One region of the Ruminococcus sp. RTP21204st1_B2_RTP21204_210225 genome, then DNA from elsewhere that is predicted to be linked to it. Evidence: a T-box and tRNA genes for the amino acid it is inferred to sense, from the RefSeq annotation. Region 1 holds a T-box; the other holds one or more tRNA genes.
What was found. A T-box is a leader RNA that pairs with one kind of tRNA and senses whether it is charged. The one in region 1 lies ahead of tyrS (tyrosine--tRNA ligase), so its partner is inferred to be a tRNA-Tyr.
Positions count from the first base shown of each region.

Region 2: it encodes a tRNA-Tyr, which carries the amino acid that the T-box ahead of tyrS (tyrosine--tRNA ligase) is inferred to sense. The anticodon was not compared.

Region 1 is NZ_JBCPGA010000012.1:36,022-40,759, reverse strand. Features, by position in the region: gene AB5123_RS06415 (polyphosphate polymerase domain-containing protein) at 1-638, opposite strand, end outside; gene tyrS (tyrosine--tRNA ligase) at 840-2,057, opposite strand; T-box leader at 2,122-2,360, opposite strand; gene AB5123_RS06405 (ABC transporter ATP-binding protein) at 2,673-4,412, shown strand; gene AB5123_RS06400 (ABC transporter ATP-binding protein) at 4,405-4,738, shown strand, end outside.
Region 2 is NZ_JBCPGA010000006.1:131,061-135,798, forward strand. Features, by position in the region: gene AB5123_RS04205 (substrate-binding domain-containing protein) at 4-873, opposite strand; gene AB5123_RS04210 (hypothetical protein) at 1,176-2,147, opposite strand; tRNA gene AB5123_RS04215 (tRNA-Pro) at 2,538-2,614, shown strand; tRNA gene AB5123_RS04220 (tRNA-Thr) at 2,713-2,788, shown strand; tRNA gene AB5123_RS04225 (tRNA-Tyr) at 2,810-2,894, shown strand; gene AB5123_RS04230 (DUF4314 domain-containing protein) at 3,201-3,467, shown strand; gene dcm (DNA (cytosine-5-)-methyltransferase) at 3,521-4,738, shown strand, end outside.

The DNA of each region.
Region 1 (4,738 bases):
ATCTCCAGTTCATCAAGTATAGCCGATAACCAAAGAGGCATAGCGTTCGGTATCTTTATCTCCATTACCCTCATGCCAGCAGGCAGAAGCTCTTTTCCCCAAATGCCCTTGTCAAGCTCCTTTTGCTCTTCACGGTAAAGAATGTGCGTGTCAAAGGTCAGCCTAAGGGACGGGTCTTCTGTACCGCAGTAAGCAAGCCTGTCATAGCTAAGATACATTGCAGGAGCAATGCCCTCATAGAATTTGAGAAAATATTTCAGCTCGTTCTCTATCTGCGGATTATCATGAGGTACCTCTTTGCCTGCAAAGAAATCACGGGTCTGTGCAAGGGTCATTTCAATACGCCTCTTGTAGACCACACCCTTGTATTTCTTTTTCAGCTCCACAAAGACCATGTCTTCATCATTAGGTACGCCGTAGCTCCTCACTCTCAGCTTTTCCTTGTAAACAGGCTTTTCAATGGAGTTTCTCACAAGCTGATGACTTGGTGTGTCATAATATATGTTGCAGATAGTGCTTTTGTAATATCTGTCTTTGACAAAATGCCCATCGAGCTTTTTTATAAGCTTTTCATAAGTCGGTTCATCAACGATATATTTTTTCTCTATCCGTCTGAACACTTCCTGATTGCCATTCATATCCACGCCTCTTTTCGTGATTTTTTCGTATGTTTCGTGTAAACTTTCCTTTGATTAAAAGTATATATGAATAACTTTAAATATAGCTAAACCTTATATGTATTTTGTGTGAATGTTTATGAATATTGCAAAATACCATATATTTATATAAAAAAAAACGGGTGAACTTCTGTCCACCCGTGGAAATTATTTTGTGCTATATTATTCCGCAATAGCCTTGTGGAAGATCTTCTTACCCTTTTTGATAACAACAGGCTCAGAGAGATCAACAAGACCCTTAGGGTCAGTGAACTTCTCACCATTCACCGCAATACCGTTCTGAGTAACAAGACGTCTTGCCTCACCGTTTGAAGGACAAAGACCGCACTTAACAAGAAGCGTAAGAATACCTATCTTGCCGTCAGTAAGATCAGCCGCCGCAATAGTCGTGCTAGGCATATCATCGCTGTTTCCACCGCCTGCAAAAATAGCCTTTGCCGCAGCGTCAGCCTTGTCAGCCTCCTCCTTGCCGTGAACAAGCTTTGTAAGCTCGTAAGCCAAAAGCTCCTTAGCCTTGTTGTATTCAGCACCCTCCATGTGTTTCTCCATTTCCTCTATCTCCTCGATAGGAACGAATGTGAGCATCTTCAGGCACTTGATAACATCAGCGTCACCAACGTTTCTCCAATACTGATAGAACTCGTATGGAGAAGTCTTTTCAGGGTCGAGCCATACAGCGCCCTTTTCTGTCTTGCCCATCTTCTTGCCCTCAGAGTTGAGCAGGAGAGTGATAGTCATTGCATAAGCGTCCTTGCCAAGCTTCTTTCTAATAAGCTCAGTGCCGCCCAGCATATTAGCCCACTGATCGTCACCGCCGAACTGCATATTACAGCCGTAATCCTGGAAAAGTCTGTAGAAGTCGTAGGACTGCATTATCATGTAGTTGAACTCAAGGAAAGTAAGACCCCTTTCCATTCTCTGCTTGTAGCACTCGAATGTAAGCATCTTGTTTACAGAGAAGCAAGCGCCAACGTCACGAAGTACGTCCACATAATTAAGGTCAAGCAGCCAATCGCCATTGTTTACGATAATAGCTTTGTCATCAGAAAAATCAATGAAGTGTGACATCTGCTTTTTGAAACATTCAACATTGTGGTTGATAGTTTCCTTTGTCATCATTTTTCTCATATCTGTTTTGCCTGACGGGTCGCCTATCATAGCCGTACCGCCTCCGATAAGAACGATAGGCTTGTTGCCTGCCATTTGCAAACGCTTCATAAGACAAAGCGCCATAAAGTGACCAACGTGTAGAGAATCAGCAGTTGGGTCAAAACCAATGTAGAAAGTAGCCTTACCAGCGTTGATAAGCTCCTTTATCTCCTCCTCGTCAGTGAGCTGAGCGAGAAGACCTCTTCTTTTCAGTTCTTCAAATACTGTCATTTTTCATACCTCCGTATTATTTTTTTGCGGTACATAAATAAAAAATCCCCTGACAGAATATCTGTCAGAGGACGAATCATCGTGGTACCACCTCAGTTTATCGGGGAAACTCCCGACCTTACAGGCTCAGCAGAAAGCGAAGCCATAGCACTGTAACGTGTGCAAACCGTTTCGCCTTACGCAAAAGCTTTCTCAGCGAACAGCTCAGGAATGTATTCACACTTTGTAGAAATGCTTTCTCGCACCGACCGAAAGCTCTCTGAAATTTCGCAAAAGGCTACTTATTTCCGTCATAGCATTTAAACCTATTGATATGACTATAGCACACTTTCACCATTTTGTCAACCCCCTTTTTTAGAAGTGAGGAATAAGAAGTGAGGAATGAAGGTATCGCCTGCGGCGATGATTATTGTAGGGGACGACGCCCTCGGCGTCCCGCTCGGAGGTGCGAGGCTTGAATCATCACAAACTATGCCGGTGTATAAAGACGGGCAAGCTTTTTGCCCCTACATTATCCTCCACTTTTTTAAAGAATTAACTTATTCGTCTACAAATGTACAAAAACATATGATATAATGAAATTTATATGATTTTATTTAGTTGGGAGAAAGAAAAATGCTGAAGCTTTTTAGGTATCTGAAAAACTATAAAAAAGAAAGCATAATCGGTCCGCTGTTTAAGCTTATCGAAGCCTGCTTCGAGCTTGCAGTGCCACTCGTTATGGCTAATATCATTGACGTGGGTATAAAAAATCAAGATAAGCCCTACATCTATAAAATGGGTGGCGTGCTTGTTCTCCTCGCCTTCTGCGGTCTGGCTTGTTCGCTGACTGCTCAGTATTTCGCCGCAAAAGCGTCACTGGGCTTTGGAACAGCCATCCGACGTGACCTTTTCAAGCATATCAATTCACTGTCCTATGCGGAAATAGACAGCGTTGGAAGCCATACCCTCGTCACAAGAATGACAGCGGATATCAATACCGCACAGCAGGGTGTGAATATTCTCCTTCGTCTGTTTCTTCGTTCGCCTTTTATCGTTTTAGGCTCAATAATAATGGCATTCTCTATCTCAGTGAAGCTTACCCTTATCTTCCTGATAATCGCCCCATGCCTTGCCTATGTTATCTATCTTATAATGCACATCACTATCCCGCAGTATAAGAATATCCAGAAAAAGCTGGATAAAACTAACCTTATGACAAGCGAAACTCTTACAGGCGCAAGAGTTATCAGAGCATTTTCCCGTCAGAAAGACGAGGAGAAAGAGTTCGCTGATAATACTGAAGAACTTAGACGTCAGCAGATAATTGCAGGAAGAGTTTCCGCCCTTATGAACCCTGCCACCTATGTTATCGTAAACTTCGCTATCATCGCTATCATTTGGTTTGGCGGCAAAACAGTTTATTCAGGCTCTATCTCACAGGGCGAAGTGATAGCCCTTGTAAACTATATGAACCAGATACTTTTGGCACTCCTTGCTATGGCGATACTCGTTACAAATATCACCAAAATGCAGGCTTCCGCTATCAGAATAAACGACGTTTTCGCTGTGGAGCCAAGTGTATCCGATAAGGATAATAAGCCTGTCACAACTGACGGTAATGCACCATGCGTAGAGTTTAGGAACTGTTTCTTCTCGTACGCATCAGCCGAAGCCGACTCCCTTTCGGATATAAGCTTCAAAGCCATGAAAGGCGAAACTATCGGTATAATCGGTGGTACAGGTTCAGGTAAAACCTCTCTTATCAACCTTATACCAAGATTTTATGACGTCCGTCAGGGCGAAGTCCTCGTTGACGGCGTTGACGTAAAAGAGTACCCATTCTCACAGCTCAGAGGTATGATAGGCATTGTTCCTCAGAAAGCTGTCCTCTTTAAGGGTACTATAAGACACAATATGCAGTGGCGTGATAAAAACGCCACGGACGAGGATATCTGGAACGCTCTTGACATTGCTCAGGCAAAAGACTTTGTAGAGAAAAAGCCTGATAAGCTTGACGAAATGATCTTGCAGGAGGGCAAAAACCTCTCAGGCGGTCAGCGTCAAAGACTTACCATTGCAAGAGCATTGGTCGGTGATCCTGAGATACTCATTCTCGATGACTCAGCCTCCGCCCTTGACCTTGCCACAGATGCAAGACTAAGAAAAGCTATCCACAAAAAAACAAGCGGCATGACCGTTTTCATAGTTTCACAGAGGATCTCATCTATAAAAAGTGCCGATAAGATAATCGTTCTTGACGATGGCAAAATAGCAGGTATCGGCACTCATTCAGAGCTTTATAACGGCTGCGAGGTATATAAAGAAATTTGCCTTTCACAGCTTTCAGAAAAGGAGGCACAGGCAAATGGCTAAGCAAAGCACAAAAAACAAGCTTGATACCTCCGCTCTCAGACCGCTTCTCAGATATGCAAAACCGCATATGTGGCTGTTCATACTGTCCATGGTCTTTGCGGTCATAACCGTTGCCACCACCCTTTATGCTCCTATCCTCGTCGGCAACGCTGTTGACCTTATCATAGCCAAGGGACTTGTAGATTTTGACGGAATTATCAATATCATCATCAAGCTTAGCGTAACAGTCACCGTAACAGGCATTGCCCAGTGGCTCATGTCACTTTGTACAAATAAGATAACCTATTGCGTGGTAAGAGATATCCGAAACGATGCTTTCGCTAAGC
Region 2 (4,738 bases), on a different contig from region 1:
AGCTTATTTGCTTTCGTCAGACCATGTTGTCTTTGAGCCTGTATAGATAGCCTTTATCTCGTCCATTGTGATATCTTCAACTGCGTTATCCTTATTTACGATAACTGCGATAGCGTCCTGAGCGATAGTTACAGACTTGATACCCTGTGAAAGCTCGTCGTCTGAGATATCTCTTGAAGCCATACCGATATCAGATGTGCCGTTGATAGCATCCTTGATACCTGTTGAGGAGTCTGACTGCTGAACGTCTACTGTTACGTTTGTGTTTGCCTTCTGATAAGACTCGGCGAGCTTTTCCATAACCGGTGTTACTGATGATGAACCGCTGACTACTACCTTACCGGAAGCGTTGTTTGAAGCGTAAGCTGCTGCGCTCTTGTCGATCTTTATGTAGCCTGCCTTTTCGATGATATCCTGACCCTCGGAGCTGAGGATATAGTTCTCAAAGTCCTGAGCGGCGTCTGACAGTCCGTCTTTAACAGCGATATTGAAAGGTCTTACTATTTTATAATCACCGCTTTCGATAGTTGCCGTAGAAGGCTCAACACCCTCTACTTTAAGAGCCTTTACTGTATCGTTCAGTGAGCCGAATGAAATGTAGCCGATAGCGTTCTTATCTCCTGACACCTGAGTAAGCACAACGTCTGTTGACTTACAGATAAGGGCGTCTTTCTTTGTGTTATCGGTCTTGTTGCCGTTAGAGTCTTTTTCCTCGATACCTGTCAGCTCGATGAATGCGCCTCTTGTTCCTGAGCCGTCCTCACGGGAGATAACTGTGATCTTATCTGAGCTTCCTCCGCAGCTTGCGAGCATTGTGGCTGCAAGTGCAACTGATGTAAAGATCGCTGCCAGTTTTGATGTTCTTGTTTTCATGATATAAAACCTCTTTCTTATACTTGCCCTTTGGGCTTTTTGATTTGCACCTTTTCTCTCTGCACCCTGTGTGCAGGTCTTCATGTTATTTCTATTCAGGTGATATACTTATGATACATCAGCATTGTAAAATCAGTAACCGAAGTAAAGTAAAGTCATTGTAAGATGTTTGCAAAGGAATTTACACACAAAAACGGGCTTTACACTGCTATGCACAATGTAAAACCCGTTTGTATAAACAAAAAAAGTGCGTTCTCACAAGGAAAACGCACTTTGTAAAATTGGTGATATTCTATTTAAAATCAGTAGCTCTGTACAAGTACAACTGAGCCGTCTGCCTTATTATATGCGGCGCTGTAGCCATGACCGTCTTCTGTAAAGACGTAATAGTACATGAAGCCTGCGTCCTCAGTTCTGTATTCATATGAAGACACCTTGCCGTCTATCTGAGCTGTGATAGCGGCGACAGCCTTTGCAGAATCTCCGCTCTCGGCTGATGCAGTTGTTGTAGTTTCGTCAGGCTTTGAATCTGCTGTAGTTGTGGTAGTTGTTGTAGTTTCTGTATCTGAGGCAGTTGTTGTGGTAGTTGTAGTTGTTTCTGTATCAGGTGCAGAGGTTTCAGTGGCTGGTGTTGAGCTTTCGTCAGCCGGCTGTGAGGTAGTGGTATTTGTGTCGGTAGAAGCTGCACTGCTCTCGGTATCGACGAACACGCCTCCCTTACTGTCGTCATCAGCGGCAACAGTTGTTTTTGGCTTTGTAGTAGTAGTGGTCTTATTATTTGTTCCGCCAAAGCCGAAGATCTTATAGCCTGCAACTATAGCAAGAATGACCACCACAAGTATACCAACTGTGATAGTGGCAGTAATTGCAAAGAGCTTCTTTCTGGAAGCGTCATCGTTATCCTCTGTATCATCATCGGAATAATCGTTTTCATCGTCAGGATAACCGCCATTATCATAATTATCCTGATAATTCTCAGAGCCGTCATTATTATCATGGCTATCAGCTATTGGTGTGGAGAAAAACTCTGTAGGCTCTTCCGGCTGTTTAGGCACGGTAAAAGCTCTTGTTTTCTCTTCATACTCCTGTGCCTCCTGCTTTGTGAACACTCTTGTTCTGTCAGCATCGTCAGCAGAGGTGAAATTCTGTTCCTCCTGCTTGCTGTCTTCCGTAACAGGCGTGCTTTCGTCTATAAGCAGGTTATGGCAATACTTACAGAGTATTGCTTCTTCGGATATTTCCTTATGGCAAAAAGGACATTCCTTTGTTTTCATTTTTACTTTCCTCCCGAATATTATCTGTTAAATATAATGATAACACAAACCATTTTAAAAATCAACAGGTTTCACCAAAATATCATCAAATTATACCATTCTTTTAAAAAAGGCTCTTTTATGGACATTATTTTTGATGTTTTCGTATGATATCACGGTATGATTTGTTGAGAAATAACATTTGTGTCGCTCTCAAGAAAGACTTAATTGTGCAAGTATACAAAGTGGCAAAAAACCTATTGACAAAACGGGCGTTGGGGAGTATAATAATTAAGCTGTCTGATGACGCAGACAAATGCTTCACAGAAACATCTATGAAGCTCAAGGCACACAAAGCTTGGAACTTTTCCGTGGCTGGAGACTTTTCCCCACCGTGTGCAACGTCAACTACGAGGCGTAACTCAGTTTGGTAGAGTGCTTGGTTTGGGACCAAGATGCCGCAGGTTCAAGTCCTGTCGCCTCGACCACTTTATTAAAAAAATGAAAACAAAATAAAAAGTGCTTGACAAGTGCTTGGAGATATGATATAATAGATATCGTCAGTTTGACAGATCAAGCAAAACAAGCTGGTGTAGCTCAGTTGGTAGAGCAGCTGATTTGTAATCAGCAGGTCGGGGGTTCGAGTCCGTCCACCAGCTCCATTATTTTGTTTTCATTCATATGGGAGAATTCCCGAGTGGCCAAAGGGGGCAGACTGTAAATCTGTTGCTTCTAGCTTCGGTGGTTCGAATCCACCTTCTCCCACCATACTTGTGCAATAAAATAGATGCACACCTCGAAAAGCTCGTATTTACGAGCTTTTTTTGCGTTTTGAGGGTAAAAATTTCAGGTGTAAAACCGTGGATGCTTTTTCGTAAAAAAAGGATCTGAACCCTCAACAATTAAACATCGTCAAACAAAGCGGCAGACTTTGAGCAGATTTTGCTCTGAGCCTGCCGTTTTGTTATGAAAAAAATTCACAAAGTTTTAAAGGCTGTTTTGTCTATTGTCACGAATTTAAGTGACGATGATAAAACAGCCTTTTTTCATTTGTAGAAAAAGGAGGGATGTGTAATGTATTACGATCAAAAGAAAGTTGAACGGCTGAAAGAACGGTATCCCGAAGGAACTCGTATCTGTCTTGACCAAATGAACGATGATCCATTCCCTGTTGAGTCCGGTACTCTTGGCAAGGTCGATCACGTCGATGATATCGGCACTGTGCATTGCGTTTTTGATAACGGAAGAACGCTCGGAGTTATACCAGGCGTGGACGATTTTCACGTTATCAGAGAAGAATCGGAACAAACTGAGGAAGAAGAAATGAATATGTCAATGTAACGGTCAAGTTAAGAAAGCTTGGCCGTTTTTTATTGCAGAAAGGAACGTGATAAATGATAAAGTATTTCGATATCTTTGCAGGCATCGGCGGATTCCGTTCGGGACTTGAAAAAGCAGGAGGCTTTGAGTGCGTCGGGTACTGCGAGATTGACCGATATGCTAAAAAAGCATACGAAACAATGTACGATACGGAAGGCGAGGTGTATTACGATGACGCAAGAAAAATTGACCCAAACGAACTGCCCGATCTCGACCTTATATGCGGAGGATTCCCTTGCCAAAGCTTTTCAATCGCTGGAAAACGAAAAGGATTCAGCGATACCCGAGGGACTCTCTTCTTTGAGATCGCCAGGATTGCCGCCATTAAAAAACCTAAGTATCTGCTCCTTGAAAATGTTCCCGGACTCCTATCACATAACGGGGGCAGGACGTTTGCGACCATCCTTAGTACGTTGGATGAATTGGGGTACGATGTCGTATGGGAAGTGCTTAACAGCGCAGATTTTGGTGTACCCCAATCCCGAAAAAGAGTGTATATTATCGGATTTCATAGAGAAAAGTGTTCCGGAAAAGTATTGTCTTTCACAGACGCAAATCCAAAAACTCTTGTCAAAAGGATTTCAGGCAGAGAGGGAAACAGAGTATATTCAGCCGACGGACTGAGCATAACCCTTACAAGTCAGGCTGGCGGTTTTGGAGGGAAAACAGGTCTTTACGAGATAATCGGTCTGCCGATAAAATCAAAAACTAAGTCAGGCTATCAGATAGCTCTGCCCGGAGATAGCATCGACCTTGCATATCCAAATATGAATTCAAGGCGTGGGAGAGTTGGCAAGGAGATAGCTCATACCCTTACAACAAGCTGTAATCAGGGGTATTACGCATTTGGGATAGATATGAATCCCGACTCGAAGGTCACAGAGCTTGCAAGATGTATAACCGCAAGGCAGGACAGCGGGATAGGTCATCATAAGGGTGAAAAGTCGGGAGTGATACTCGTTACCGAGCCAATAGCTGTGCTTACCCCTGCAAAGGCAGAAGTAAGACAGGAGGGACGAAGATTTAAACTTCCCAACGAGCCTATGTTTACGATAACTGTAACGGACAGACACGGCGTTGTGTACTGCGGGTATATCAGAAAGCTTATGCCTTTGGAGTGCTGGAGACTGCAGGGCTTTACCGATGAGCAGTTCAACAAGGTCAAGGCTGTGGGAATGTCCGACGCACAGCTTTACAAGCAGGCAGGAAATGCGGTGACAACTAATGTTATC